3 regions of the Chitinimonas sp. JJ19 genome follow, and region 1 is predicted to be linked to each of the others. Evidence: predicted binding sites of a transcription regulator. Region 1 holds the regulator's gene; each other region holds the start of a gene.

The links. The regulator sigma-54, encoded in region 1, starts transcription at its own class of promoters, with help from an activator protein. The targets are predictions, from matches to a motif close to CTGGCACGCTTCATGCTT.
Region 2: flgJ (flagellar assembly peptidoglycan hydrolase FlgJ) is a predicted target of sigma-54. The motif match lies at 4,767-4,784, and genes of this name have one in related genera.
Region 3: glnK (P-II family nitrogen regulator) is a predicted target of sigma-54. The motif match lies at 4,109-4,126, and genes of this name have one in related genera.

Annotation. Positions count from the first base shown of each region.
Region 1 is NZ_JBAMDD010000011.1:145,996-153,120, forward strand. It holds gene V7714_RS14675 (KpsF/GutQ family sugar-phosphate isomerase) at 1-274, shown strand, start outside; gene kdsC (3-deoxy-manno-octulosonate-8-phosphatase KdsC) at 344-859, shown strand; gene lptC (LPS export ABC transporter periplasmic protein LptC) at 862-1,437, shown strand; gene lptA (lipopolysaccharide transport periplasmic protein LptA) at 1,418-1,951, shown strand; gene lptB (LPS export ABC transporter ATP-binding protein) at 1,948-2,673, shown strand; gene V7714_RS14700 (RNA polymerase factor sigma-54) at 2,691-4,151, shown strand; gene hpf (ribosome hibernation-promoting factor, HPF/YfiA family) at 4,195-4,542, shown strand; gene V7714_RS14710 (PTS sugar transporter subunit IIA) at 4,731-5,186, shown strand; gene hprK (HPr(Ser) kinase/phosphatase) at 5,257-6,198, shown strand; gene rapZ (RNase adapter RapZ) at 6,205-7,065, shown strand; gene V7714_RS14725 (flavin prenyltransferase UbiX) at 7,062-7,125, shown strand, end outside.
Region 2 is NZ_JBAMDD010000003.1:171,277-178,401, reverse strand. It holds gene flgL (flagellar hook-associated protein FlgL) at 1-1,091, opposite strand, end outside; gene flgK (flagellar hook-associated protein FlgK) at 1,121-3,772, opposite strand; gene flgJ (flagellar assembly peptidoglycan hydrolase FlgJ) at 3,821-4,726, opposite strand; gene V7714_RS05275 (flagellar basal body P-ring protein FlgI) at 4,926-6,038, opposite strand; gene V7714_RS05270 (flagellar basal body L-ring protein FlgH) at 6,043-6,714, opposite strand; gene flgG (flagellar basal-body rod protein FlgG) at 6,766-7,125, opposite strand, start outside.
Region 3 is NZ_JBAMDD010000022.1:4,749-11,873, forward strand. It holds gene V7714_RS19300 (hypothetical protein) at 1-764, shown strand, start outside; gene V7714_RS19305 (CYTH domain-containing protein) at 769-1,239, shown strand; gene hemL (glutamate-1-semialdehyde 2,1-aminomutase) at 1,356-2,633, shown strand; gene V7714_RS19315 (hypothetical protein) at 2,643-3,602, shown strand; gene V7714_RS19320 (accessory factor UbiK family protein) at 3,663-3,935, opposite strand; gene glnK (P-II family nitrogen regulator) at 4,176-4,514, shown strand; gene amt (ammonium transporter) at 4,537-6,069, shown strand; gene purE (5-(carboxyamino)imidazole ribonucleotide mutase) at 6,364-6,852, shown strand; gene V7714_RS19340 (5-(carboxyamino)imidazole ribonucleotide synthase) at 6,855-7,125, shown strand, end outside.

The DNA of each region.
Region 1 (7,125 bases):
CATGACCGCCGTGGTCGACGACCACGGCACGCTGCAGGGCATCTTCACCGATGGCGACCTGCGTCGCGCCATGGATAGGGAGCTGGACCTCAAGGCCGTGGACATTGCCCAGCTCATGACCCGCAACCCCAAGACCATCGCCGCCCACAAGCTGGCGGCCGAAGCCGTGCAGTTGATGGAGCAGGCCAAGGTCTATGTGGTCCTGGTACTGGATGAAGGCAAACTGGTGGGCGCCCTGCGCATGCACGATCTGTTGCGCGCCGGCGTGGTGTAAGCCCTATACCTTTAAATATCGGATAGCACGCCAGCGCCTCAGGGCGATCAGGCAGACAAGGAAAATACGGTGCTGGAACGCGCACATAACGTAAGACTGATGATATTCGACGTCGATGGCGTCATGACCGACGGCAGCCTCTACTACACCGACAGCGGCGAAGAACTGAAAGCCTTCAACTCGCTCGATGGCCACGGCCTCAAGATGCTGCGGCAGTCCGGCGTGGCGCTGGCCATCATCACCGGTCGCAACTCCCGCCTGGTAGAGCACCGTGCCCGCAACCTGGGCATCGATCACCTGATCCAGGGCGCGCACGACAAGCTAGCCGCATTTGAGCAACTGCTGAGCGACACCGGCTTCAGCATGGCCGATTGCGGCTATATGGGCGACGATGTCATCGACCTGCCCGTCATGCGCCGCGTGGCCTTCGCCGTCGCCGTACCCGACTCCCCCACCCTGGTGCGCCAGCACGCCCACTACGTCACCGGCGCGCGTGGCGGCAACGGCGCCGTGCGGGAAGCCTGCGAAATCATCATGCAAGCCCAGGGCACCCTGGACGCACAACTGGCGCCCTATCTAAAGTGAGCATGCTGCCCGACCGCGCGGCCCGCGCCTTCCCCCTGCTACTGCTCGGCCTCCTGGCCGGCATGGCACTGCTGCTGGACCGCGCCACCAACCTGCCCTACTTCTCGCCCCCCGCCGGCAGCCGCGACCCCGACCTGACCATCAACCGCTTTGTGGCCACCGGCTACGGCCCCGATGGCAAGCCGCTCTACCAGTTGACCGCCAGCGGCATGCGGCATTATCCGCATGATGATCACTCCGAGTTTGCAGATGCCCTGTTGGTACGCACCCTGCCCGGCGAGCCTACGCTCACCATCAATGCCGAAAAAGCCCGCATCACCGAAGGCGGCGACCGGGTTTTCTTCGAGCAGGATGTACGCATGCACCGCACTGCAGCAGCCGGCGTCGACGCGATGACACTCAAGAGCAGCCGCCTGCAGCTGGACATCACCCGTGGCCTGGCCAGCTCGGACGCCCCCGCCGACATGGTGAGCGGCGGCAACCGCATGCGCAGCACCGGCTTTGACTACGACCACCCGAACACACGCCTGAACCTGCGTTCCAATGTGAGCCTCTACTATGCCCCGCCTCAACGCTAAGCTGCTGCTGACCAGCGCCCTGACCCTGCTGGCCCCCCTGGCCCTGGCCGAGAAGGCCGACAGCGGCAAACCCATCAATGTCGATGCCGGCCGCGTCAGCCAGGATCAGAAAACCGGTCGCTCCGTCTTGGAAGGCGGCGTCAGGCTGGTACAGGGCACCCTGTCACTGGACGCCGACCAGGCCGTGATCACCGAACAGGCCGACGGCGAACAAACCGTCCAGGCCAGCGGCCGCCCCGTCAAGTTCAAGCAAAAGATGGAAGGCCAGGAAGTCTGGCTGGATGCCCGCTCCGACAAGCTCGACTACGACAGCAAGACCGGCGACGTCAAGCTGACCGGCAACGCCTGGCTCAAGCGCGGCCAGGATGAGCTGAGCGGCAGCCATATCGTCTACAACAGCGTGACCGAGATCTTCCGGGCCGAAGGCAATGCCAGCGCCACACCCGGCACCGATGGCCGGGTAAAGCTGGTGATACAGCCCAAGAAAAAGCCCGAGAGCCAAGCTAAGCCATGACCGCACGCCTGTCCGCCCAGCACCTGCAAAAGCGCTACAAATCCCGCACGGTGGTCCGCGATGTCTCGCTGCACGTGGATGCCGGCGAGGTTGTCGGCCTTCTCGGCCCCAATGGCGCCGGCAAGACCACCAGCTTCTACATGATAGTCGGCATGGTCGCTCTCAACGGCGGCAAGATCTTCCTGGATGACGCCGAGATCACCCACCTGCCCATGCATCAGCGCTCCCGCCTGGGGCTGGGCTACTTGCCGCAGGAAGCCTCCATCTTCCGCCGCATGACCGTGGCGGAGAATGTGCGCGCCATACTGGAGCTGCATGTCACCAACAGCGAAACGATAGAACGCCGGCTGGACAGACTGCTGCGCGAGTTGAACATTGCCCACCTGCGCGACAGCAGCGCCCTCTCGCTATCGGGTGGCGAACGCCGCCGCTGCGAGATTGCCCGCGCTCTGGCTGCCAACCCTCGCTTTATCCTGCTGGACGAGCCCTTTGCCGGGGTAGACCCCATCGCCGTGATGGATATCCAGAAGATCATCCGCTTCCTCAAGGAGCGCAAGATCGGTGTACTGATTACCGACCACAATGTGCGGGAGACGCTGGGCATCTGCGATCGCGCCTATATCATCAACGAAGGCAGCGTCCTGGCCTCGGGGAGCGCCGAAGAGATCGTCTATAACGACAATGTCCGCCGGGTTTACCTAGGTGAGCATTTCAGGCTTTAGCCTGTTACCGTGTCAGCATGAAACAATCCCTCCAACTCAAGCTCTCCCAGTCACTCACGCTTACGCCGCAGCTACAGCAATCCATCAAGTTGCTGCAGCTCTCCACGCTTGACCTGAACCAGGAGATAGAACGCTTCCTGCAGGACAACCCCATGCTGGAGCGCGAGGACGACAACGAGCCGGAAATCCACCCGGTACGCGAGGACGGCAGCCCGGTGGAGGTGACCGAGCCGCCCCCCTCGCTCGACGAGGCCCCCAGTACCGATACCGCCGAACCCGATTTCGACATGGATGGCGCGCTGGGCGACAGCTACTGGAACGAAAGCGGCGGCGGGCGCCAGCGCGAAGACGATGACGAGTTCGACCCCCAGGCCAACGTCGCACGCATCAGCACCCTGCGCGAGCACCTGCTGGCCCAGCTGGGCCTGTTGCCCCTGAGCCAGCGCGACCATGCCGTGGCCAACCTGGTCATCGACGCGCTGGACGACGATGGCTACCTGGGCCTACCGTTGGTCGAAATCTTTGAGTTGATCCCCGAATCCCTGCGCGACGAACTGGAAATCGAGCTGGAAGAACTGCAGGTCAGCCTGCAATTGATACGCCAGCTGGAACCTTGTGGCGTGGGCGCAGTCGATCTCAAGGACTGCCTGAAGTTGCAATTACAGCAGTTGATGCAGCACGAACCGGCCAGCGGATTGGCACTTGAGATTGTGGCCGAGCACCTCGATTTATTGGCTAACAAGGACTACAGTAAGCTTAAGAAAACGCTGAAATGCGACGACACCGCCCTGCGAGCCGCGCAGTTGCTGGTACAGCGACTGAACCCACGGCCCGGAGCAGTGTTCGGCGAGACTGACACCCGCTACGTGGTAGCAGACGTGGTGGTGAAGAAGCTTCGCAACGGCTGGACGGTCCAGCTGAACGAAGCTGCGATGCCCAAACTCAAGGTCAACCAGTTGTACGCCAACATCCTGCGGCAACATCGTGAAAACGGCACAGGCCTGTCCGGCCAGCTGCAGGAAGCCAAGTGGCTGATCAAGAACGTCCAGCAACGCTTCGACACCATACTCCGCGTAGCACAGGCCATCGTCGAAAAGCAGCAGCGATTTTTCGAACACGGCGAAGTCGCCATGCGCCCCCTGGTGCTGCGCGATATTGCGGAGGAGCTGGACCTGCACGAATCGACCATCTCTCGGGTGACTACCCAGAAATACATGCTCACGCCGCGTGGCATCTATGAGTTCAAGTATTTCTTCGGCAGCCATGTAGATACCGACTCGGGCGGCGAATGCTCGGCCATCGCCATCAAAGCCCTTCTCAAACAACTGATACAGAACGAAGACCCCAAGAAACCACTGAGTGACAGTACGCTGGCCGAAGTGCTCGGCAAGCAGGGCATCAATGTTGCCCGCCGTACCGTCGCAAAGTACCGTGAAGCCTTGCAGATCCCTCCCGTGAACCAACGAAAGTCCCTGTAGCCGCCCCGCAGCTAGGCGGCGTCCTTAACACAAGGAGAGTCGTATGAACCTGACCATCAGTGGGCACCACCTCGACGTAACCCCAGCCATCCGCGAATACGTGCAGACCAAGCTGGAGAGGGTCACCCGCCACTTCGATCATGTGATCGACATGGGCGTCACCCTCAGCGTCGACAAGCTGCAGCAGAAGATAGAAGTGAATGTGCATCTGCGCGGCAAGGATATCCATGTGGAAGCCACCGAGCCCGATATGTACGCCGCCATAGACCTGGTGGCCGACAAGCTGGATCGGCAAGTGTTAAAGCACAAAGAAAAGCGATATGGAGACCGCCACACCGATGCCATGAAGCATCACGTAGAACCGGAAAGCCACGATCAGGCAGCCGCCTGACGGCGCCGTAGCAGTAAAGCGCAAGTGACGAGAGGGAACGGGAACGGTACAGGGACACCGTTCCCGTTTTCCATTCTGCTGCAGACCATGCCACACTGGCACCACACCCCCAGCACAAGCCGACTTTCACGCCTTGTCCTGGCCGCCCACCGGCGTACAATGGCGGCCTATTCCAGCATTGCACAACCATGGCCCTGATCGCCTCACTCCTGCCATTGACCAACGTCTTTCTCGATCTGGACTTGACCAGCAAGAAGCGCCTGTTCGAACAGGCCGGCCTCTTGTTCGAGAACAGCCACGGCATCGCCCGCGCAGCCATCTTCGACGCCCTGTTCGCCCGCGAAAAGCTGGGCTCGACCGGGCTGGGCCAGGGTGTCGCCATACCGCACGGCCGCATCAAGGGCCTGAAGGAGGCCGTAGGGGTGTTTGTGCGCCTCAAGCAAGCCATCCCCTTCGAGGCGCCAGACGGCAAGCCAGTCAACCTCGCCTTCGTACTGATGGTGCCCGAACAGGCAACCGACCTGCATTTGCAGATCCTGTCGGAACTGGCACAGCTGTTCAGTGACAAAAAAATCCGCGAAGCGCTGAGCCAGGCCACCACACCGGAAGACGTGCACCAACTGCTCACCCACTGGCAAGCCTAAGCCACCGGGGCAGCCAGCCCCGGCCCGCCCCCGGCACCGTCGCTATCAGGCCTGATACAGAAACGGAACCATGCCCCAAATCACCGTCCGCCAGCTGTTCATCGACAACGCAGAGAAACTGCGCCTGACCTGGCTGGCTGGCCAGAGTGGCGCCAACAATCTGCTGTCCAACGAGGCCGATAACCAGAAGCCGGCCCACGCCCTGGTCGGTCACCTCAATTTCGTCCACCCCAACCGCATTCAGGTATTGGGCCTGGCCGAAATCGCCTACCTGCAGCAGGTAGAGGCCACCGCCCTGAAAAAGTCGTTGGACCACCTGTTCAGCACCGATATGGCGGCCATGATCATCGCCAACGGCCAGCCAGCGCCCGATATGCTGCGCGAAGCCTGCGAACGCGCCCATGTCCCGCTACTGACCTCGCCCGAACAATCGCCCTACCTGATGGACGTGCTGCGCTTCTATCTGGCCAAAGCGCTGGCCGTCTCCACCAACCTGCATGGCGTGTTCCTCGACGTGCTGGAGGTCGGTGTGCTGATTACCGGTGAAAGCGCCATGGGCAAGAGCGAACTAGCGCTGGAACTGATCTCGCGCGGCCACGGCCTGGTTGCCGACGACGTGGTGGAGCTCTACCGCATCGCCCCCGACACCCTGGAAGGCCGCTGCCCGCCCCTGCTGCGCGACTTCCTCGAAGTACGCGGCCTGGGCGTGCTCAATATCCGCACCATCTTCGGTGAAACCGCCGTTCGCCCGCGCAAGAACCTCAAGCTCATCATCCACCTGACCAAGCAGGCCGAATCCATCACCCCGCTGGATAGGCTGCAGATGCAGGCCGCCACCCAGGCCGTGCTGGATGTGGCCATACGCAAGGTCGTACTGCCCGTCGCCGCCGGCCGCAACCTCGCCGTGCTGGTCGAGGCCGCCGTACGCAACTACATCCTGCAACTGCGTGGCATCGACTCCACCCGTGAGTTCATCGAGCGGCACCAACGTTTCATGGAATCAGGAGAATAAGCGGCCATGGCCACCGTGCTGCAGATCGTACTGATATCGGGCCTGTCCGGCTCCGGCAAGAGCGTCGCGCTCAAACTGCTGGAAGACCTGGGCTACTACTGCATAGACAACCTGCCCGCCACCCTGCTGCCGCAGACCGTGCGCCTGCTGCAAGGCGAAGGCCATCAGCGGGTCGGCATCAGCGTGGACATACGCGGCGCCCAAAGCCTGCCCGCCCTGCCCGACTGCGTGGCAGACCTCAAGAGCCAGGGCCTGGACGTACGGGTATTGTTCCTCGAAGCCAAGACCGAATCGCTGCTCAAACGCTTTTCCGAAACCCGCCGCAAGCACCCGCTCTCCACCCTGCATACCGACTACACCGTGGCGGAATGCATCAGCCTGGAGCGCGAGATCCTGGCCAGCGTGGCCGATCTGTCGCACCGGGTCGATACCAGCGAGCTGAGCGCCAACGCCCTGCGGGCCTGGGTCAAACAATTCCTGGCGCTGGACCAGTCCCGCCTCACCCTTATCTTCCAGTCGTTCGGCTTCAAGCATGGCCTGCCGCTGGATGCAGACTTCGTGTTCGACGCCCGCTGCCTGCCCAATCCTTACTACGACCCCAGCCTGCGCCCCCTCACCGGGCTCGATCAACCCGTCATCCAGTTTCTGGAGGCCGAGGCCGCCCCCCAGGCCATGTACGCCGATGTCCTGCGCTATCTGGAAAACTGGCTGCCCGCATTTGATCGCGACAACCGCAGCTATGTCACCGTCGGCATAGGCTGTACCGGCGGCCAGCACCGCTCGGTCTGGCTGGCCGAAAAGCTGGCAGCCCATTTTGCGCAGGAACGCCAAGTGCTGGTGCGGCACAGGGAGTCCAGCCCCACATGAGCAAGCCCCGCACCGTCACCCTGGCGCTGACCGGCGCCTCCGGCATGCCCTACGGCCTGC
Region 2 (7,125 bases), on a different contig from region 1:
GCGGTACTGGTGGTGTAATTCCAGCCATCAATCAAGGAGGTGTTGTAATTAGCCGAGGCCGTATCGTTGTCGATAATGTCGTAGCTGGTCAGCATCTTGGCCGGATTATTCGGGTCCGGCACCGAGTGGAACTGCACTCGGTAGTTCTGGTTGTTGAGCGGATTGGCCCACTTTACCGGGTCGGCCACCACCCCGGGGCTGACAACCCCAGTGCCGCCGTTGGCCTGCAGCTTGGCATCAAAGGTTGCCGTACCGTTCACGGCGGTAGGCTGGTTGCCTTGCGCAGTAATCACCATGCCCAGGGCGGATACACCGCCCACCAGCGCAGCGTGCGAGGCCACCGTGGTGGCGCCGTCCGCCCGAGTGATGGTGTAGTTGCCACTGACGCTGTCCCAATCCACCCGGTAGTCCGATGCCACAAAGCCCCCGGCCGGATCGCGCGAGAACTGGATGGAACCGCCATCGCCCACCCTGACCGTACGCGGCAGTTCAGGCTGGGTCTGCGCAGTCGTAAAGGTGCCGTTGCCATTCTTGATCTTGACGAAGATATCCGATCCGGAATCCGACACGGGTATCTGCCGCGATGGCGACACCTGCACGGCGCGCTGGCCCTGGTCGCCGTCATAGCGCACATTGCCGTAGCCCTGCTCGTTGAATGGCTTGGTATCGCCCTTGAAGCCGGCAAACAGGTACAGTCCATTGCCATCCGTCGTATTCGCCAGCCCCAGCAGCTCCTGGTACTTGCCGCGGATATCGGCCTCCACCATACGCTTCTCGGCATTGGTCAGCGTGGTGGCACCCGACTGCACTGCCAGTTGCTGGATATCCTGTATGACCCCGATGGCGTGTTGCAGATTGGCCTCGGTCAGCGCCATGGTGTCATTAGCGTACTTCACATTGGTGACGTACTGCTCGTTCTGCCGTGTCGCCTGGGTCAGATCCAGCGAACGGGCCGAGGACACCGGGTCATCCGAAGGCGTCAATATCTTGCGGCCAGTCGATAGCTGATTCTGCAGCTTGAACAGATCAACCTGGCGATTGTTCATATTGAACACGCCCAGGTTGTAGATGGAACTGGTGGCGACACGCATGCTATTTACTCCTGCAGATCAATCGCTGCTTAACGGCCTATGTTCAGGACTTCCTCGAATGCCTTCTGGGCAATCTGGATTACCCGGCTCGATGCCAGATAGGCCTGCTGGTAGATAAGCAGATTTGATGCCTCCTCATCGAGGTTGACCCCGGACGCTTCCGCCAGCTTGGTTTGCGACTGCACCAGCAACTGGGATTGGGCCGCCTCGTTGATATTGACTTGGTTGGCGCGCACGCCCACATCGGCCACCAGCTTGCTGTATGCGCCCTGGTAGCTGGCCGTGCCGCCGCTAAGAATATTGGTGGTCTGCAGCTTGCCCAGCGCCAGCATATTGCGGGAATCGGCCTTGCCGCCGGTGTTGGGTTCAACCAGAAAGGTATCCCTGGCTGCAGGCACGCCGGTAATCTGCACAGTCCAGCCGTTGTAGGAGATATTGCCGTTCGAGGTATAGGCCTGTGAGCTGAACTGCACAGTCATGCCGCCATCCACCACATTGCCGGTGGCCGGGTCCAGGCTGTTGCCGCCCGACACGATATTGCCGCTGCGATCGACAATATTGCCGGTCGTGGGCTGAAAGCGGTTGCCGGTGGCCGGGTCGATCACCTCGCCAGTACTGGGGTTCACCAGATTGAAGCGGGTCGCGGTTTCAAACCGTATCGCTACCGGTGTCTTCATATCGGTGTTGATAGGCATGGTGGTGACCACGCCAGCCGAAATATTGGCCGTGCCGGTGTTCTTGCGCGGGTCTATCACGAAGCGGTCACCGGCAGCCGGTGGGCCACCACCGTCGGTAATCTGCACGGTCCAGCCGTTGTAGCTGATGTTGCTACCGGAGGTGTAAGCCTGGTTGGCTGCCAGCACAGTGCCCGTGTTGGCATCGCGGATATCAAAGGTGCCCGCAGCCGTAAACAGTATCTCTATCTTCTTGGCCGCCACGCCACCCTGTGCCGCCACAGAAGCCGATACGCTGCTGATCAGCGCGCCACCGGTATTGGCGGCATTGGCCGACGAGGCGATGCTGAAGGTATCAGACGAGGTACGGATGGGGGCTGCGGCCGCCACCTTGGCCGTATCCTTGATCATCACGGTCATTTCATCGGCAAAGCCGCGGGTAGGAAGCACCGTAAAGCGGTCCCCCGCCACCATATTGCCAGCGTTGATGCGGAAGGACAGGCCATCAATCTCGATGGGCGGGTTGGCCCAGGCCGACGCATTGATATTGAACTGGGCGCCGTCTTCCCTGCGTACCACCCGGTAATCGGGGCCGTCGAAGATGAACTCGTAATCGCTGGTGGTCAGCTTGCTGATGTCGGATATCGAAACCTGTAGGTCGGCATTGCCTTGGTTCCTAGCATTGGCGATCACCTCGGAGGCGGCGGGCCTGAAGCTGATACCTATATTCTCGCCAGCCAGCAGATCAGGGCCGGTAGGCGGGTTCACATTGGGGTTGATCGCCAGCTTGAAGCGGACACCAAAAGCATTAAAGCCGGTGGCACTGGTCAGCTCGCCCGATGCCAGGCTGATGGTGGCGGTTTGCCCATCGGTTAGCCGGGTAATGGTGTAGTTGGTTCCAGTATTGTCCAGCGCGATGTTGTAATCGCTCTCCACGAAGGGACGTACCGATGTCAGCTCGGCCGTCAGGCTCACCTGGTTGCCGCCTACGCGCGGCTGGGCACTGATGCGTTCGGTGGGGAACTGGAAGAAATTGCCGCCATACTGGCCATTCAGGTCCTGCCCCTTGCGGTGCTGCTCGTTGAAGGTCTGCGCCAGCGCAAGCGCCACACGGCCCAGGGAGTTCTGCGAGACATCCAGCACTTCCTTGCGGAATTCCAGCACGCCGCCCAGGGAGCCGCCGGTAATCATTTCAGAAGGAATGACAGCGGTCACGCCAAACTGCTGGTAGGCCACATCCAGGCGGGATGGATCATCCACCGCCTGCACGGCGCCCAGGGTGAACGAGCGATTGCCCACCACCAGGTTCTGGCCATTGCCGATAAAAATATTGTAGCTGCCATCGGTCTGCTTGATGACCGTGGATTTGACGTACTGATTGAGCTGGGTGACCAGATGGTCGCGCTTGTCCAACAAGTCATTGGGCAGGTTGTTGCCCACCGTGGTGGACAGAATGATCTGGTCGTTCAGATGGGCAATCTGGCCGGTGATGGAGTTGATATTGCCTACCGTGGCCTGGATCTCGGTATTCACGTCGCTGCGCAGCGTCTGCATGCGCGAATCCACCGTCTGCAGCTTGGTGATCATGGATTCGGCCAAGCCCAACAGCGATTGCCGTGCGGTCACATCCTGCGGGTTGTTGGCAACCGTCTGCACACCGGTGAAGAAGTCCTGCAGCGAGGGCGAAAAACCAGCCGAAGGGTCGGCCAGCAGGTTGTCCAGATCGGCCAGGTGGGACTTCAGGTTGGTCAGGTAACCGGCCTGCGCCTGTGCCGTCTGCACCTGACGGCCAACAAACTCGTTGTAGATACGCGTAATGGTATCAACCTGGGCGCCGCGGCCCAGGAAGCCACCACCGGTAGGCGTGGGCTCTACCGCGCTCTGGCCTATCACCTGCCGGTTGTAGCCAGGTGTGCTGGCATTGGCGATATTGTGGCTGGTGGTGGTCAGCCCAATTTGCGCCGCCTTCAGACCCGATACTGCAATGCCGTAGATACCGTTACCCATGATTTCCTACCTCTGCCGCCCATATGTCGGCACGTCTATCGTTATTGCTCAGGCAGCCTTATAGGCCTTCAGCGCCGGGTGCTCAGCCACACGGGCCAGCTTGTCGGCATAAGCCGGATCGGTGGCATAGCCACCTGCTTGCAGTTCCTTGCCAAAAACCTTGGCGTCCGCACCGGCCTGTACCGCATCGCCATAGCGCGAGGACAGCAGGCGGGCATAGTCGGCAAAAGCCTCGGCATAGCTGTTGTAGACGCGGAACCGTTCCACCCGCTTCTGCGCTACGCCATCTACGAATTCGGTGGTGGTAATGTCGGTGGTCTTGCCTTCCCAACCCCGGCCAGCCTTGATGCCGAACAGGTTGTGGCTGTTGTTGCCCTGGGCATCGACTATGGGCTTCTTGCCCCAGCCGCTTTCCAGAGCGGCATGTGCCAGCATCAAATGGGGCGACAAACCCAACGATTGCGCAGCAGCAAGGGCAGACTGGCCGATATCGCCAATGAACTCACCCGCATCACCAGCAACAGCCGCAACCGGAGCGGCAAGCTTTGCCGCCACGCTAGCCGCCGTATTGCCACCCCAACTACCTCGCGCAGGGCTGCGCTGCATGACCTGCAGGCTGTCGGGGTTGTTCATCCGCTCTATCTGGGCGGCGATCAAATCCGCCAGCCCCAGGCCACGACCGGCACCGCTGGTCATGTTCTGCGATAACTGCTGGTCATACATGGACTGGAACATGCCCACCGTGCTGCTTTCCAGCTCGTCGAACTTGGGTGTGGCGTCACGCATGGATTTCATCACCATGTCGAGAAACATCTTCTCGAACTGACCTGCCACCTCGCGTGCTGCCCCTTTGGGGTCCTTGGCCAGCCGGGCACGCAAATCACCTACAGCCTGCGCATCTATCGCGAGCTTGGCGTTGAGGCTGGCATCAGTGGGGTTGGCAGTGAGTTGCATGGCGCTTGTCGGTTTCGAGTAGGCTCGAACCAAGCAAAGCAAGGATAATGCCTGACAATATTACCAATACAATTCAATAACTTGCATTGAAAATCATGGGCAGCACCGACCATCAGACCAGGCGGGCGGCAAGAACTGCCATCGGCAGCAAACGAAAAAAAGGGCGCCAAGGCGCCCCCTCTGCCGCACGGTTTGGGCGTCAGATCACTTCCAGATCCGCCTTCAGCGCACCAGCCGATTTCATGGCCTGCAGTATGGCCAGCAAGTCCTGCGGTGTGGCGCCTATCTGGTTAAGTGCGCGCACCACCTCGTTGAGCGAAGCACTACGCGGCACGGCCGTCACGCCGCCTTTTTCCGCCTTCACTTCCACATCGGCATTCTGCACCGGCTGGGTCTCGCCGCCCGATAGCGGCTTGGGTTGGCTGACTTCATTCTTGGCCGAGATGGTCACCGTCAGGTTACCGTGCGATATCGCGCACGGCTCCAGCGTGACCGCCTTGTTCATGACCACCGACCCGGTACGGGCATTGATGATTACCCGTGCCACCGCATCTGCCGGGATCACATTCAGGTTCTCCAGCTTGGCCATGAAGCTGACGCGTGCATCGGGGTCTTGTGGTGCACGAACCTGTATGGTGCGGGCATCCAGCGCGCGAGCGGTAGACGCCCCCATGCCGGTATTGATGACCTGCGCCACCTTGCTGGCGGTGCTGAAATCCGCATCGTGCAGCGCCAGGGTAATGTAGTCGCCCTCGCCCACGCCGCCAGGCACTTCGCGCTCCACCGTGGCACCATTGGGTATGCGTCCTACGGCCAGCTGATTGACCTGCGTGCTGGAGCCCCCGGCCGATGCACCCGCACCCGCCACGATCACATTGCCTTGGGCTATGGCGTAAACCTGGCCATCCGCCCCCTTGAGCGGGCTCATCAGCAACATACCGCCGCGCAAGCTCTTAGCATTGCCTATCGAGGACACGGTGACATCAATGGCCTGGCCTGAACGTGAATAAGGCGGCAAGGTACCGGTCACGGTCACTGCCGCCACATTCTTGAGCTGGAGACTGGTGCCAGGGGGCAATTGCACCCCCAGTTGCGTGAGCATATTGATGACGCTCTGCACGGTAAACGGCGTCTGTGTGGTCTGGTCGCCGCTACCATCAAGGCCCACCACGATGCCGTAACCTATCAACTGGTTGGGCCGGACACCGCCTATGCTGGCCAGCTCCTTGATTTTCTGGGCGTAAACCGTACTGCAGCCAAGGGCCAGGAGTAGACAGGCTATCAGGCGGACTGCGGTACGGTTTAGAAGCATCGGGTCAGAATGGCAGGAAGCTGAAGAAGAATCGCTGCAGCCAGCCGGCGCGGTCGGCGGATGCAATCGTACCGCTGCCCATTTCTTCTATGCGGGCCTCGGCAATCTTGTTTGAGGATACCACATTGCCTGCTTTCACATCGGCCGGGTTGACGATGCCCGATACCCGCAAATAACTGATTTCGCCACGGATATTGACTTGCTTCTCGCCGGCTATCACCAGGTTGCCATTGGCCAGCACATCCACCACCTGCGCGGTGATCTGGCCACGGAAGCTGTTACTGGAACTGGCTGTACCCTTGCCATCATGCTTGTTGGTTGACTGTGTATCGAGCGCCAGTCCGCCCAATATGCCGCGGAAGAAATTCGAGCTGGCGTTGACGTCCACCTCGGTACTGTTTTCACTGGTGCGCTCAGCCTTATTGGCAGAATTGCTGCTGGCGTTGATCTGCTCTTCAATCAGCACCGTCAGGTTGTCGCCCATGTGCCGCGCCAGCCTGTCCTCAAACAGGGAGCGGGCCGTTGCTGCCTGGTAGATGCTGCCCCGCCCCGCTGCCACTTGCGGCTGCGCCATGGGCCGCACACTGGTCGGCTGGGTAACGATGGTCGGTGGGATGCTGCTGGCGCAGGCGCTCAGCAACAACACGGCTATCAGGCTGAAGGTGTTACGTATCATGGCCAGGCTCCTGTCAGTATTTTGCTTATGCCATTGGTTCACGTACGTGGCTTACAGCTGTGTCAGCTTCTGCAGCATCTGGTCCGAAGTCTGGATAGAGCGTGAATTGATCTCAAAGGCCCGCTGCGCCTGGATCATATTGATCAGCTCTTCGGTGATGTTGACGTTGGAGGTTTCCACATACTGCTGGTTGAGCACACCCAGGCCAGTCTGTCCTGGCGTGCCTGCCTGCGGCGCACCTGATGCAGCGGTTTCCAGATAAAGATTCTCGCCCACGCTCTGCAAACCCGCCGGATTGATGAAGGTCGCCAGTTGTATGGTGCCTATCTGGGTAGCCTGGGTCTGCCCAGCCTGCAAGGCAGTCACCACGCCATCACGGCTGACACCGAACTGCAGGGCCCCTTCCGGTAC
Region 3 (7,125 bases), on a different contig from region 1:
CCGCCGAGCGGCTGGCCCAGATCTATCGCGATGAGGCGCGCTACCGGGAGCTGATTACTCGCGAGCAAGTTGCGCTACGGCGTTACTATCAGTTGATTGCCTCGCCCAGCTACCACAATGTGGCGCCCAACGAGTCGCTGCTGTTCTCCTCTACGCAAAGGCTGCAGCAATTGGCTACAGCCGAGCAGTTGCTACGTCTGCGTGATGGCGATGCCGCCAGCCTGGCGGTACTGGCGGAAGACCTGCGCTTCTGGACCACCATGCTGGAAGGCAGCACTGTGCTGATCGATGCCATGGTGGCCAACGCCCAACTGAGTAGCCAATTGCAGTTGCTGGAGCAGTTGGCGCTGCAACAACCGGAGCTCAAGCCCGCCTTGGCCGAAGCCACGGCTAGCGCGCTGAAACGACTTGGCAGGCTGAGTATGGGCCAGGTGCTGCAGACCAGTCTGCGGGGCGAGCTTCGAGTCTTCGCCCATGAGATCACAAAAGAAAAAATGGCGACTCATAGGCGCAACTGGGCCGCCGAGGCTATCTTTTGGTTTCTCCAGCCCAATGCCTCCATCAACGGCCTGCGCGATGTCTATGCCGACACCGCTAGCCCCGACACCGCCATGGCAGGCTATTGCGACACTGTCCTGAACTGGGTCTACAACCCCGTAGGCAAGACACTTACCTGTGTAGATAGCCCCGCCACGAACCACTACGGCGACAAGCTCAACACCACCCAACAGGCTGCCCGCAAGCTCGCCGCACTATTGGAATGACATCATGGCAAAAGAGATAGAACGCCGCTTCCTGCTCAAGAATGAGGGCTGGCGCGGCCTGGCGGAAGGGGAATGGCTCAAGCAGGGCTATTTGTCGGTTGAACGCGAGCGCACCGTGCGGGTGCGTATCAAGGGCGACCAGGCTTGGCTGACGCTCAAGGCCAATATCAGCAATGTGTCGCGCCATGAGTTTGAATACCCTATCCCGCTGGCCGATGCGGAAACCATCATGAGCGCCATGTGCCCCATGCTGGTGGAAAAACGCCGCCACCGCATCGCGCTGGGCGGCCATGTCTGGGAGGTGGACGAGTTCTCTGGCCAGAATGCTGGCCTGGTGCTGGCCGAGATTGAGTTGTCCGACGAGGCTGAGGCCTATGAGCGGCCCGACTGGCTGGGCGAGGAAGTGACCGAGGACCCGCGCTATACCAATGCCCATCTGAGCCGCCACCCCTGGCCCACCTGGGGGCGCGGCTGAACATGGCGGACGACAGCCCGCTGATACACCGCATACCCGCCCATGAGCGTACGGCAGCCGGCACCCACCGGGGGCGTGGCAACCGTACCGGCAGCAATCAACCAACAGGATCGACCATGAGCAAGAACGAACAACTGTTCCAGCGCGCCCAGCGCCATATCCCCGGCGGCGTGAACTCGCCCGTGCGGGCCTTTGGCGCGGTTGGCGGCACCCCGCGCTTCTTTGCCCGTGGTGCTGGCGCCTATGTCTGGGATGCGGACGACAAGCGCTATATCGACTATGTGGGCTCCTGGGGCCCGCTGATCCTGGGCCATACCCACCCGGCCGTGGTGGAGGCCGTGCAGAAGGCGGCCGCCACCGGCATGAGCTTTGGCGCCCCTACCGAGGCCGAGATCGACCTGGCCGACCTGCTGTGCGAGATGCTGCCGTCCATGCAGCAGGTGCGGCTGGTGTCCAGCGGCACCGAAGCCACCATGAGTGCCATCCGGCTGGCACGCGGCTATACCGGGCGCGACAAGCTGATCAAGTTCGAGGGCTGCTACCACGGCCACTCCGACAGCCTGCTGGTCAAGGCGGGCTCCGGCCTGCTGACCTTCGGCAACCCCTCCAGCGCTGGCGTGCCGGCCTCGGTGGCCGAGCACACCATCGTGCTGACCTATAACGATGTGGCCCAGCTGGAGGAAGTCTTCGCCACCCAGGGCGAGCAGATTGCCGCCATCATCGTCGAACCCTTCTGCGGCAATATGAACCTGGTGCGCCCGTCAGAGGCGTTTGTCACCGCCATGCGTGCCCTGACCGAGAAGCACGGTGCCCTGCTGATCTACGACGAAGTGATGACCGGCTTCCGCGTGGGCCTGGGCTGTGCCCAGGGCCTGCATGGCGTCACGCCTGACCTGACCACCCTGGGCAAGGTGGTTGGCGGCGGCATGCCGCTGGCCGCCTTTGGTGGCCGCGCCGAGGTCATGGCCAAGATCGCGCCACTGGGCCCGGTCTATCAGGCCGGCACCTTGTCGGGCAATCCGGTGGCTGTCGCTGCCGGCCTCACCACCCTGGGCCTGATACGCCAGCCCGGCTTCTTCGATAGCCTGGGCGCCAAGACCCGCAGGCTGGCCGATGGCCTGGCAGCAGCAGGCAAGGCCGCCGGCCAGACTTTCTCGGCCGATGCGGTGGGTGGCATGTTTGGTGTCTATTTCAATGCCCAGCCCCCCAAGACCTACGCCGAGGTCATGGCGACGGACAAGCCACGCTTCAATGCCTTTTTCCACGGCCTGCTGGACGAAGGTGTCTATATCGCCCCGGCCCTGTACGAAGCCGGCTTTGTCTCGGCGGCCCACAGCGATGCCGACATCGACGCCACCCTGGCGGCGGCCCAGCGCGTGTTTGCCAAGCTGTAAGCGCTGACGATGCCCGCCGGCCAGCGTAGTGCACAGCAGACCTGGCAGTGGCTGCAGGGCCGGCCAAGGCTGGCAGAGCTATGCGCCGCCCACCCGGCCGAGTGGGCCGAGGTGCAGGCCGAGCTGGCCGCAGCCATCGCCCGGCGCCGCCCGGGCGAGCTGAAATCGCTGGTGGAACAAGCCGCCATGCGCCGCCGCATGCAGCAGAACTTTCTCAGCGGCGAGCGCGATGGCCGTGCCTTCGCCCTGTTCGTGGCCCAGCAGGTACGCCATGCCATGACCGAGGAGGCGATACGGCAGTACGCCTTCTCGCAAGCCACTGGCGTGCAGCAGGGCAAGGTACGCTTCAATCTGTTCAATGGCTGGGTGGCACAGCGGCTGCTGTTCAAGCGCGATCTGGAGCGCAAGCCGGTGTCGCTGTTCTGGTTCCGCCTGCTCTGGCCCCTGCTATGGCAGCGGCGCCGGCTGATGCCGCTGGTGGAGAAGCGCGGCATCTACTGTTTTTACTCGGCCGATCTGGTGCAGGCACTGGCCGGCCTGATTGCCGGCCGCCACTGTGTGGAAATCGCTGCCGGCGACGGCACCCTCAGCCGCTTTCTGCAGCAACAGGGCGTGGCGGTGCAGCCCAGCGACGATGGCAGCTGGCACGGCGCCATCCAGTACCCCGACTCGGTCAGCAGGATGGACGCCCGCGAGGCCTTGAGCCAGTCGCCCCAGGTGGTGATCTGCTCCTGGCCGCCCGCCAACAACCGTTTCGAGCGCCAGGTATTCCGCACCCGTAGCGTGGAGACCTATATCGTCATCGGCAGCCGCTCCCAGTTCATCACCGGCAACTGGGCCGATTACCGCGAGCAGCAGCATTTCGACATGACCGAAGACCCCGTGCTCAGCCGGCTGGTACTACCGCCCGAATTGGGCGCTGCGGTCTATGTGTTCCAGCGCAAGCTGGCTGGTGGGGAGCCTGGCTGAGTTTGAGGGCGCCAGTGCTACCCCTAACACCCATCAGTGTCCTCAGTTCATCATCGGCGCTTAAAAATCGTCCTGAGGATTCACCGCGTCGCTGACGGCACCCGGGCGGGCTTCCAGCGCGGCGATGCGGTTTTCCAGCGCCACCAGGGTCTCGCGGGTCTTGGCCAGCACGGCCTGTTGCACTTCGAATTCCTCGCGGGTCACCAAGTCCAGCTTGGCAAAGGCCGCCGTCAGCACGGCCCGCATATTCTTCTCGATATCCTTGGCGGGGCCGGCGGCCATCACTTCGGACAGTTTGCCGCTGACTTCATCAAACAGGCGTTGGGCTAGCATGGTTTTACTCCTGGCGTTATCTCGTTGCCCTCTAGTCTAGCAAACCCCCGTTATGGCGGCCCGCCGCACCAGCGATAGGCGGGCGACCATCCCATCGCACCAAAGCAGTGCAAATCCCACGGGGTATGTGCTGCTTGAAAGCATAAGTATTTGAATAAATAGACAATATAAACATGGCACGACCCATGCTATCGCTACCCTACCGAGGTATCCACTGGTTCACCACCTTAAGGAGCGAAGATGAAGTTCGTTAGCGCCATCATCAAGCCGTTCAAGCTTGACGAGGTCAGGGAGGCACTGTCCGCCATAGGCGTGCAGGGCGTTACCGTGACCGAGGTCAAGGGTTTCGGCCGTCAGAAAGGCCACACCGAGCTGTATCGCGGCGCGGAATACGTGGTCGATTTCCTGCCCAAGGTAAAGCTCGAGATTGCCGTCAAGGATGACCTGCTAGAACAGGTGATCGAGGCCATCGAGAAGGCGGCCAACACCGGCAAGATAGGCGACGGCAAGGTCTTCGTCTTTGATCTTGAACAAGTCATCCGCATCCGCACCGGTGAAACCGGCGCAGACGCCCTGTAAGCCCGCAAGGGAGGACTGACCCATGAAAAAACTGTTTACCGCGCTGGCACTGGCAAGTGCCATGAGCCTGGGCATCGCCTGGGCCGAAGAGCCGGCCGCTGCACCTGCGGCCGCCACCGTGACGGAGACTACCCCAGCTACTGCCCCTGCAGCAGCGCCGGCTACCACCGCTGAAGCAGCGCCCGCCCCAGCCACGACAGCCGCTCCGGCAGAGGCTGCCGCCCCGGCGGCCGCACCCGCGCCCACCTTGAGCAAGCCTGACAACGCCTGGGTATTTGTCGCTGCCGCCCTGGTGATCCTGATGTCCATCCCCGGCCTTGCGCTGTTCTATGGTGGCCTGGTGCGCTCCAAGAACATGCTCAGCGTGCTGATGCAGGTGTTCGTGGTGTTCTCGCTGATCTCGGTACTGTGGGTCGCCTATGGCTACAGCGTCGCCTTCACCGAGGGCAATGCCATCTTCGGCGGCTTCTCCAAGCTGTTCCTGAAGGGGGTGAACGACACCTCGCTGGCGGCCACTTGGTCCAAGGGCATCTACCTGTCCGAGTTTATCTACATCGTGTTCCAGGGCGCCTTCGCGGCTATCACCTGCGGCCTGATCGTCGGCGCCTTTGCCGAGCGCGCCAAGTTCTCCGCCGTACTGGCCTTCCTGGTGATCTGGTTCACCCTCAGCTACCTGCCCATGGCGCACATGGTGTGGTACTGGGCTGGCCCGGATGCCTATACCGATGCAGAAGCCGGCGCCAAGGCGCTGCTGACGGCGGGCTTGCTGTTCCAGAAGGGTGCGCTGGACTTTGCCGGCGGCACCGTGGTGCATATCAATGCCGCCGTGGCCGGCCTGGTGGGTGCCTACTTTGTTGGCAAGCGCGTGGGTTACGGCAGGGAAGCCATGACCCCGCACAGCTTGACCATGACCATGATAGGCGCCTCGCTGCTGTGGGTGGGTTGGTTCGGCTTCAACGCCGGTTCCGCACTGGAAGCCAACGGCATCGCCGCACTGGCCTTCGTGAACACCTGGGTTGCCACCGCGCTGGCCGCCGTGGCCTGGATGGGCGTGGAATGGATCTGGAAGGGCAAGCCCTCCATGCTGGGTGCCGCTTCGGGCGCCGTGGCCGGCTTGGTGGCCATCACCCCGGCCTGCGGCTTTGTCGGTGTCGGCGGCGCCATGGCCATCGGCCTCTCGGCGGGTGTGATCTGCCTGTGGGGTGTGCATGGCCTCAAGCGCCTGCTGGGTGCTGACGATGCCCTCGATGTATTCGGTGTCCACGGCGTGGGCGGCATTCTGGGTGCCATCCTCACCGGTGTGTTTGCCGATCCGGCCTTGGGTGGCCTGGGTGTGTGGGACTATGTCACCAATGCCGTGGCGCCCAACTACTCCATCGCCTCGCAAGTGTGGATACAGACCCAGAGCGTGCTGCTCACCGTGGTGTGGTCTGCCGTGGTGTCGGTGGTGGCCTACAAGCTGGTCGACCTGGTCATTGGCCTGCGTGTGCCAGAAGACGAAGAACGCGAAGGCCTGGACGTCACCAGCCATGGTGAAAAAGCCTACAACGTGTAAGCAGACCAAGCGCTACAACAGAACGGCCCCTCGCAAGACGGGCCGTTTTGCCGTCTATGGGCAGGCCCGCAAGGGCTGCCGGCAGCTACCGTTCAGGCTGATCAGCGGTCCCAAAGACCCAGCTTGCTCACCGCCGCGTGCATGCCGGACCAAGAGCCCATACTATGGCCCCTGCAGCAGCACACCTTGGCGAATACGGCCTATATTCCAAGCGCTACTTTTCATGTTGCATCAAGGTTTTGGCGGCCAGCCGAATTTCTGTAAAATCCACTTTTTGAAACAGGGGATTATCCGATGATCCAAGTCGGCCTCGTGATGGGTAGCAATTCTGACTGGGAAGTCATGCAACATGCTGCCCGCCAGCTCAAAGCCTTCGGCATTGCCTTCGAGGCACGGGTGGTCTCCGCCCACCGTACGCCGGATCTGCTCTATGAATACGCCGAGGCGGCCGAGGCGCGTGGCCTGAAGGCCATCATTGCCGGTGCCGGTGGCGCAGCCCACCTGCCGGGCATGCTGGCGGCCAAGACCACCGTACCGGTACTGGGTGTCCCTGTTCCCAGCAAATACCTGCGTGGCGAAGATTCACTGCTGTCCATCGTGCAGATGCCCAAGGGCATACCCGTAGCCACCTTTGCCATAGGCGAAGCGGGTGCCGCCAATGCCGGCCTGTTTGCCGTGGCCCTGCTGGCCAACGAGATTCCCGAGCTGCGTGCCGCCCTCAATAGCTTCCGCGAAACGCAGAAGAATGCGGTGCTGGCCATGAGCCTGCCCGAGGTCGAGTAAGCATGGCCAGCCACAAGCCGATACTGCCGCCCGCCATGCTGGGCATACTGGGCGGCGGCCAGCTGGGCCGCATGTTTACCGTGGCAGCCAAAACCATGGGCTACCGGGTAACCGTGCTGGACCCGGATGGCAATGCCCCGGCAGCCGAATTTGCCGATGTGCATCTGCGCGCCGCCTATAACGACCACGCTGCCCTCAAGGAGCTGGCCGAGACCTGCGCTGCCATCACCACCGAATTCGAAAACGTCAACGCCGATTCCATGCGCTGGCTGG